2 regions of the Micromonospora sp. WMMD882 genome follow, and region 2 is predicted to be linked to the other one. Evidence: riboswitches for the same ligand, from Rfam matches in the RefSeq annotation. Region 2 holds a riboswitch; the other holds the start of a gene.
What was found. A riboswitch is a leader RNA that binds a small molecule or an ion and turns the genes downstream of it on or off. The one in region 2 is predicted to bind cobalamin.
Positions count from the first base shown of each region.

Region 1: linked by a shared signal. The riboswitch ahead of O7606_RS15855 (ribonucleoside-diphosphate reductase subunit alpha) and the one ahead of O7606_RS03145 (prenyltransferase/squalene oxidase repeat-containing protein) in region 2 are both predicted to bind cobalamin.

Region 1 covers NZ_CP114903.1:3,798,023-3,802,429, forward strand. Annotated here, with positions in the region: gene O7606_RS15855 (ribonucleoside-diphosphate reductase subunit alpha) at 1-1,632, opposite strand, end outside; cobalamin riboswitch at 1,768-1,985, opposite strand; gene O7606_RS15860 (cold shock domain-containing protein) at 2,143-2,562, opposite strand; gene O7606_RS15865 (glycoside hydrolase family 43 protein) at 2,683-4,257, opposite strand; gene O7606_RS15870 (hypothetical protein) at 4,354-4,407, shown strand, end outside.
Region 2 covers NZ_CP114903.1:798,138-802,544, forward strand. Annotated here, with positions in the region: gene O7606_RS03135 (prenyltransferase/squalene oxidase repeat-containing protein) at 1-253, opposite strand, end outside; gene O7606_RS03140 (hypothetical protein) at 309-788, opposite strand; gene O7606_RS03145 (prenyltransferase/squalene oxidase repeat-containing protein) at 827-1,912, opposite strand; cobalamin riboswitch at 2,009-2,150, opposite strand; gene O7606_RS03150 (helix-turn-helix transcriptional regulator) at 2,159-2,953, opposite strand; gene O7606_RS03155 (ABC transporter ATP-binding protein) at 3,082-4,407, shown strand, end outside.

The DNA of each region.
Region 1 (4,407 bases), 3.0 Mb from region 2:
CCGCTCGGCCAGCCCGGCGGACGTCTCCAGGGCGGTCAGCAGGATCTCCTCCTGCACCCGGGTGGACAGCTCCCGGGCCGCCGCCGAGTCGAACGGCAGCCGCAGCCGGAAGAACGCGTCCTGCAACCCCATCAGCCCGAGCCCGACCGGCCGCCACCGCGGGTTCGACGCCGCCGCCTGCTCGGCCGGGTAGTAGTTGATGTCGATGACCCGGTCCAGGAACACCACCGCGGTACGGACCGTGGCGCGCAGCTTCTCCCAGTCGACGCCCTCGGCGGTGACGTGCGCGCCGAGGTTGACCGAGCCGAGGTTGCACACGGCGGTCTCGGTGTCGCTGTTCACCTCCAGGATCTCGGTGCACAGGTTCGACAGGTGGATGGTGTTGCCGGGCGCGCCGGTCTGGTTGGAGAGCCGGTTCGAGGCGTCCTTGAACGTCATCCACCCGTTGCCGGTCTGCGCCAGGGTGCGCATCATCCGCCCGTACAGGTCGCGGGCCTGCACCGTGCGGACGGCCTTCTTCTCGGCCGCCCGGTACGCCTCGTCGAACGCCTCCCCGTACAGGTCGGGCAGCTCGGGGGCGTCGGACGGGTCGATCAGCGACCACTCGCCGTCCGCCTCGACCCGACGCATGAACTCGTCCGGGATCCAGTTCGCCAGGTTCAGGTTGTGGGTGCGCCGGGCGTCCTCGCCGGTGTTGTCCCGCAGCTCCAGGAACTCCTCGACGTCCGGGTGCCACGGCTCCAGGTAGACGCAGGCCGCGCCCTTGCGCCGGCCGCCCTGGTTGACCGCCGCCACCCCGGCGTCGAGGGTCTTGAGGAACGGCACGATGCCGTTGGACCTGCCGTTGGTGCCCCGGATCAGCGCGCCCCGGCCGCGTACCCGGGACCAGGCGATGCCGATGCCGCCGGAGAACTTCGACAGCTTCGCCACCTGGTGGTACCGCTCGTAGATCGAGTCCAGCTCGTCGCGCGGCGAGTCGACCAGGAAACACGACGACATCTGGGTGTGCCGGGTGCCCGAGTTGAACAGCGTCGGCGAGCTGGGCAGGTACGCCAGGCTGGACATCAGCCGGTAGAAGCCGACCGCCTCGTCCGGCGTCCGGGACAGCCCGCACGCCACCCGCAGCAGCCAGAACTGCGGCGTCTCCACCACCAGCCGCGACTCCGGGTGCCGCAGCAGGTACCGGTCGGCGACGGTACGCAGTCCGAAGTACTCGAAGCGCAGGTCACCGGCGGGGTCCACGGCGTCGTCGAGCTGCCCGGCGTGCGCGGCCACGAACGCGGCCGTCGCGTCGCCGATCAGCCCGAGGCCGTGCGCGTACCGGATGGACTGACTGAAGCTCGCCACCTGCTGCCCACGGACCTCGGCGTCAACGTACGCGGCCAGCAGCCGGGCGGCCAGCTTCGAGTACTGCGGCTCCTCGCCGATCAGCTCCGCCGCCGTCTGGATGGAGAGCCGGTCCAGCTCGGCGGTGGTCGCCCCGTCGTACAGGCCGCTGATCGTCTTCGTGGCCACCCGCAGCGGGTCCACCTGGTCCAGGTCGCCGACCCACCGTTCGACCGCCCGGACGATCCGGTTGACGTCCACCGGCTCGGTGTCCCCGTTGCGTTTGCGGACCCGCATCACCGTCATGTCCCCTCCATCACGCCTGTCGACGAGGCCGACGAACGCGCGGGGACAGACGCCACTGGCCGCCGCAGGGGCGCGCCGGCCGTCCGGCCGGCTGATGGCGTCGGCCGTCCCGCGCGGCCTCCGACCGCCGCGCGCGGCAGCGCACGGCGCGCTGGCAGGTCTTCGGGCTCGCGGGCCGGACCGGTCCCCCGGTCGCCTACTGGCCGTCGCTTCCCAGGCCGTACGGCCCAGTGCTGTGTGACGGCGGTCGTTCCCACTCACCGCTGCGGGGCAGCCCCGGACTCGCACCGGGTTCCCTCTTACCCCGGACGCTCCCGTGCGGGAACGCCCGAACCAGCTACGCGAGCACTATATATGGTGCCGACACAGCGAAGGCAACACCAGATGTCGACGCGCCCGGTAGGCGATCGGTCACGCCCCGATCCCGCCGTGGGCGCGGACCAGCCATGCCCCGACCCGGCCGTGGGCACGGGCCAGCCACGCCCCGACCCGGCCGTGGGCGGGGACCGGTCAGGCCTCGACCCAGCCGTGGGCGCGGGCCCGCTCGGTGAGCGTCTCCCGGATCGCCGCGATCTGCGCGCCGGTCAGCGTCGGCACCCGGGTGATCAACGACTCGGTCACCTCGGTCATGAACTCCAGCGGCGACAGCACGTCGCACAGGCCGTCGTCGTCCTCCCGGGTCGCCCGCACGGCGCCCGGCTGACGCTCCACCCGGGGCGTCGGCGTGTCGAGGATCCGCACGCTCGCCGCCTTCAGGCCGCGCTCGCCCTCCTCGACCTCGTACTCCACCCGCAGACCGGAATGGACCTCGTGCCGGCGTTCCCCGAAGTCGTTCGCGTGGACGAAGACGTCCTCGCCCCCGGCGGACGGGGCGATGAACCCGTAGCCACGCACGTCGTCGAACCGGATCAGCTTTCCTACCAGCGCCACAGCAACCCCTGCCCCCACACGCTCACCACCACCGACCGGACCCGACGGCCAACCCGAGCGGGCCCCGGACCATTGGACCATGCCGCGCGCCCGCCCAGGTGTCCGCCCGGCCGGAACACCTCAGATCGCCCCGCCGTCCCGGGGCGTCGGGTCCCCGTCCCCGTCTTCGGGCTGGTAGTCGAACCAGTCGAAGTGGACGCTGCCGGTGGCCGCGTACATGCCGATCACCCGGCCGGTGAACCCGCCCGCGACCTCCGTCGACAGGTACCTTCCGTCCAGCTCCGCCAGCACGTCGAACGTGCCGTCCGCCGACTCCACGCCGAACCGCAGCACGTCCGGCTCCTTGCCGGGATGCCAGTCGCCGGGCGCGGGGGCCAGCACGTCGACCCGCAACCGGACCGGACCGGCCGGGACCGCCCGGGTCGCCACCGTCGCCAGCACCGACCCGATCCGGACCAGCACCCGCGCCTCGCCGTCGCCGACCTCGACGCCGTGGTGGTGCCGCTCGTCCAGCCGTACGACCAGCCCGCCGCGCCCGCCCGCCGGGTCGACCAGCGTCCGTACCCGGCAGGACGGATGCTGCTGACGGCGGCCCAGGAACGTGACGTCCCGCTCGTCCATCGACGCGCCCCGGGCCCGCAGCGTGAGCCAGCCCGGCCGCTCGGTCGTCGACCAGCTCTCCGCCGGCCGGGACCGCACCGACACCCAGCGCGGGTGCAGCCCGACGGCGTCGAAGTCGTCCCGGGCCGGCGGCTGCGGCGTCGGGCGCGCGGGCCACGGCGGGGCCGCCATCACCGGCTCGACCCCACCCACCACCGGCCAGCCGTCGACCCAGGTCACCGGGGCCAGGAACGTCTCCCGGCCGAGCACGTGCCAGCCGGGGGTGCCGCCACCGGGCCGTACGCCGAGCAGCACCAGCCACCACGAGCCGTCGGCGGCCTCCACCAGGTCGGCGTGGCCGGTGTTCTGGATCGGCCGGTTCGTGCCCCGGTGGGTGAGGACCGGGTTCGCCGGGCACGGCTCGTACGGCCCGCCGGGGGCGGTGGCGCGGGCCACCGAGACGGCGTGCCCGCGTTCCGTGCCGCCCTCGGCGATCAGCAGGTACCAGTAGCCGCCGACCCGGTACAGGTGCGGGGCCTCCGGGGCCTGCGCGCCCGGCGCGCCGGACCACAACCGGCGCGGCTCGCCGATCGTCCGGCCGGTGCGCGGGTCGATCCGCACCTGCTCGATCCCCGCGTACGTGCACCAGCAGTCACCCTCGTCGTCCCAGGTCAGGTCGGGGTCAATGCCGGGGACGCCGGGCAGCCGGACCGGGTCCGACCACGGGCCGGCCGGATCCTCGGCGGTGACCAGCAGGTTGCCGCCACCGTCGGCGCAGTTCGTGACGATCAGCCAGAACCGCCCGTCGTGGTGACGCAGCGTCGGCGCGTACACGCCCCCGGAGGACGCCGTGCTCGGCGGCAACGTCAACTGGCCCGGCCGGTCCAGCACGTTGCCGATCTGCTCCCAGTGCACCAGGTCCCGGCTGTGGAAGATCGGCACCCCGGGGAAGTACTCGAAGCTGGAACAGACCAGGTAGTAGTCGTCGCCGACCCGGCAGACGCTCGGGTCCGGGTGGAAGCCGGGCAGCACCGGGTTGCGGAACGTGCCGTCGGGCCAGCCGTCCGTGGTGCCGCGCGCCTGGGCCATGGTCATCGGAGCCTCCCCGGGATCGAGACGGTTTGAGCAGCTTGGAGCCGTGGGTACGCTCCCACACGATCAGCCGACCGACCCAGGAGGCTCCTCGTGATCATGGCTTTGCTGCTCGACCTGGCCAACATCGTCGGCGGATTCCTGCTCGCCGTC
Region 2 (4,407 bases):
TCGGCGTGTCCACGCCGGTCGCGGCCAGCGCCAGCAGCCCGTCGACGGTCAGGCCCCAGTCCTGACCGCCGAACGGGCCGGGCAGCGCCCCGTCGGCGTACTCGCCGGCCAGCCAGGACGCGGCCGCGCGCCCGGCGGTGGTGTCCGTCGGGGCCGGCGCGGCCCCGACGGTCGACGGGAGGACGGAGAACGCGGCGAGGGTCGTCGCCGCGACCACGCCGAGGCCGGTGGCGGGACGCCGGGACAGGGGCATCGGATGCCTTTCACGCAGTGGTGGGTCAGGACCCCGGCACGTCCGGGGTTAACGGTCAGGGAGCGGGGACGCTGGGCGGCGCGCCCGCCCCGAACGCCCAGCCCTCGACGCTGCCCGGGGCCGGGTTGTAGCTGCCCGCGCCGGAGGAGCTGTAGGACCAGGCGCCCCCGGCGGGGGCGTGCCAGTACGACCAGTACGCGGTGACCGGTGGGGTGTTGACGCACGGGTCGGTGGCGGCGGTGGGCTTGCCGTTGATCCGGCAGACGAACGCCAGCCCCCACCGGCTGGTGCCGGTCACCGTGAAACCGGCCGTCTGGAGGGCGGCCAGCCCGGTGGCCGGGTCACCGGGGGCGCAGGCGACCTGGACGCCGCCACCGAGCGCGGCGAAGTCCACCACGACGGTGACCCCGGTGGCGCCGGTGCAGGCGGCGGCCTGCGCCGCCGGTGGCGTCGGCTCGACGGCGGTCAGGGTGACGGCGGCGACGACGGCGGCCAGCAGACCGGCCAGTCGGGCTCGGACGGTGGTACGGAACATGGGTCCTCCTGGACGGGAGCGGCGGTGGGCGGGACGGCTCACGGGCAGGTGGGCAGCGGCGCGCCCACCGTGGCGTCGGCGCTGGACACGTGGTCGTACCCGACTCCGGTCAGGCCGAGGACGGCCTGGGCGGTGGCCCGGGTGGCGGTGTCGCGGTCGAAAGCGCCCCCGTCGAAGTCGACGGCGCCCCGGTCGGCCGGCGCGCCGGCGCAGCCCACCTGGAGCCGGGCCAGGAACCCCCGGGCCCGCGCCCAGGCCAGCGGGCGGTGCCCGGCGCGCAGCGCCTGCGCGGCGAGCCCGGTGCTGTTCGCGTTCGCCGTGCCGGCCCCGTTGGCGAAGCCGCCGTCGGGGCGCTGCACGGACAGCAGCCAGGCCAGCCCGGCGTCGGCGTCGGCGGAGCGGCCGGCCGCCCGCAGCGCCTGCGTCGCCAGCGCGGTGGCGTCCACGTCCGACACGCAGGTCGGCTGCGCCGGCAGCAGCGGGTAGCCGCCGTCGGCGCACCGGGTGCCGGCCAGCCAGGTGGCCGCCTCCGGCGGCACGCCCGGCCCGGTACGGCGCAGCGCGAGGATCGCGAACGACTGGCTGAACGCGTTGCTGTAGTCGCCGTACGCCGAGCGGTCGGCGAACCGTCCGCCGGGCTGCTGGAGGGAGCGGAGCCGGTCGACCAGGTCCACCCCGCCCACGTCGGTCGGGTCGCCGCCGCGCGCCGCGACGGCGAGCGCGAGTTTGGCCGTGGCGCCCGCGTACGCCTCGGCGTCGCCGTCGCCGAGGTAGCCGTCGCGGACGTCCGGCCGGGTGACCCAGGCCAGCGCCCGCGCGCCGTGGTCGTCGGCGACCCCGGCGGCGGCGAAGGCGAACACCGCGTCCAGGGTGAGACCCTGGTCCGGGTAGGCGACGCCGTCGAAGACGGTCTCGAAGCGTTCCCCGTCGACGAGTTGGCGGGCCAGCCACCCGGCGGCGGCGTCCGGACGGGTCACCCCCGTCCGCTCGACGGTGGCGACCGGGGTGGTGGCGACAGAGCCGGCGACGGCTGGAACGGCGACGGCGGGCGCGGCGAGGGTGACGGCGGAGAACACGCCGCAGAACAGGGCGAGCAGGTGGTGCCGGCTGAGGCGGACGACCATCGGAAGCGCCTTTCCGGCCCGGCGGTCGTCAGAAACCCCGACCAACGGCAGCGGCGCGCGATCGGGACTCCGACCCGTGGGCCACGACGGGTGGGGGAGCGGACAGGCGGGTACGACGGGTATTCGGGCTCGCCACCGAGGTGTCACCTCGACGGCCTACCGTTGCGGGCCAGCGCCGGACTTCGACCGGACTTCCCCCGCACGTACACGCGATGCAGTTGTGCCGACAGTCTTGCCGGGCGGCCGTCACCTGTCAACGCGTCGTCTGTCGCGAGCGGACGGTGACGGCATGTCGGGCCCGCGGCCCGGCCTGCCCGGCGGCCCGTCCCCGGCCTGCGGTTCGGCCCGGTAGGCGGCCCTGGCCTGCGGTTCCGTCCGGTGAACGGCTCTGGCCTGCGGTTCGGTCCGGTAGGCGGCCCGGGTCAGGTCGAGGGCCTCGGCCGCGTAGGCGCGGGCGACCGGGACGGCGCGCAGGTCGACGGCGAGGACGGCCAGCAGCGCGGCCAGCCGGGCGGCGGCGGTGTAGAGGCGGACGCGTTGCGGCGGATGCTGCCGGGTGGCCATGAGCTGGTCCACGCAGATCCGCAGCGGACGCAGCCGGGCCACCAGGGTGGCGGGCGGGCAGCGCCCCCGGTCGGCCACCGCCTGCCGCACCTCGTCCTCCAGGCGCGCCAACCGGGCGTCGGCGTCGGCGGTGTCCGTCAACGCCGACCGGTGGGCGTCGATGTGCGTCCGGTGCTCCCAGAGCGCGGCGTGGTCGTCGGCGCGGGCCGCCGGACGGCGTCGCCGTCGGTCGTCCAGGCCGGCGATGCGGTCGTGCTCGGCGGCCAGCACGCCACCGGTCCGCAGCACCGTGTCGCACCGGCTCCAGAACGACCGCTCGGGATGCTGGCGGCCGGTCTCGGTGTTCGCCACCGAGCTGCGCCCGTACTGCACGAGCCGGGCCAGGCCGTGCTGGGTGTGGCCGGCGGCCCTGCGCAGGTGGGCGAGGTGCCGGCCGAGCGCGCGGCGGGCGGCGGTGATCTCGTCGGGCCCACCCATCGCCGCCACCCCCGGTCGCCGCGGTCACGATGAGCCGACACGGTAACCACCCCGGGTGACCATCTGCCGACAATGTCGTCGCCCGGCGTTGCGGGCGTGTCGACCCGGCGGGCGCATACCGTCCCTGCATGTTCACGACCGGCCACCCCGACCGACCGGCCGCCCCGCCCGCGTCGGCGGCCGGCGATCCGACGCCTGACGATCCGGTGCTGCCGGAGCTGCGCGAGATGTGGTGGGAGACCGGCGTGCGGGCCCGTGCCCAGGCCGGCGTGTTCGCCGTCTTCTCCGAGCTGCCGCGCCTGATCCGGGCCGCCCTGCGGGTGAGCTGGCGGGCCGACCGGGTCCGCACCACGATCGTCGGCGTCACGACGCTGTTCGCCGGCGCGATGTCGGCGTTCGGGCTGATCGCCGCGCAGCGGGTGCTGGTGGAGCTGTTCGCCGGCGGGCCCACCGCCGACAAGGTCCGCGCCGCGCTGCCGGCCCTGGTCGCCCTCGCAGCGGTGACCGCGCTGCGCGCCGGGATGGCCGCCGCGACGGGGTACGCGCAGAACGGCCTCACGCCCAAGGTGGACCGCGAGGTCGAACGGGGCCTGTTCGAGGTCACCACGGCAGTACGGCTGGAGGCGTTCGACGCCGACGCGTTCGCCGACGACATGGAACGCGCCTCCCGTGGCGCGGACTCCACCACCGGCCTGGTGCAGGCGTCGACGAACCTGCTCGCCGGCCTCAGCGGCGTCCTCGCCGTGGCCGTCGCCGTGCTGGTGATCCACCCGTTGCTGCTGCTCGCGCTGCTGGTGGCCACCGTGCCGAACGCGTGGGCGTCGCTGCGCGCCGGGCACCTGAGCTACCAGACGTACGCCGCCGGTTCGGTCCGGCGTCGGCGGCTGTGGCTGCTGCACCGGCTGATGGCCGAGCGTGACTCCGCCGCCGAGCTGCGCTCCTACCGGCTGCGTGAGTTCCTGCTCGACCAGTACGACCGGGTGATGGCTGTCGAGACCGGTATCCAGCTCGCGCTGGCCCGGCGGGTCACCACGACCACCACGGTCGGCGCGATGACCGGCGGGGTCGCCGTCACCGTGGTCTACGTGCTGCTCGGCCTGCTGCTCGTCGACGGGCAGATCCCCCTCGCCGCCGCCGCGACCTGCGTCATCGCGATCCAGACCGCGCAGCGGTCGCTGGCCGCGGTCACCTTCCAGGTCGACCGGGTGTACACCGAGGGGCAGCACTTCCGCGACTACACCGGCTTCATGACCCGCGCCGCCGACTACCTGCCGGCGGCCACCGGCCCGGTAGACCGGACGCCGCCGGTAGACCGGACGCCGCCGACGGACCGGCTGCGGGAGATCACCGTCGACGCGGTCAGTCTCCGCTACCCCGACCGCGACGCCCCGGCCGTCGACCAGGTCAGCCTGACCGTCACGGCCGGCCAGACGGTGGCGTTCGTCGGCGAGAAC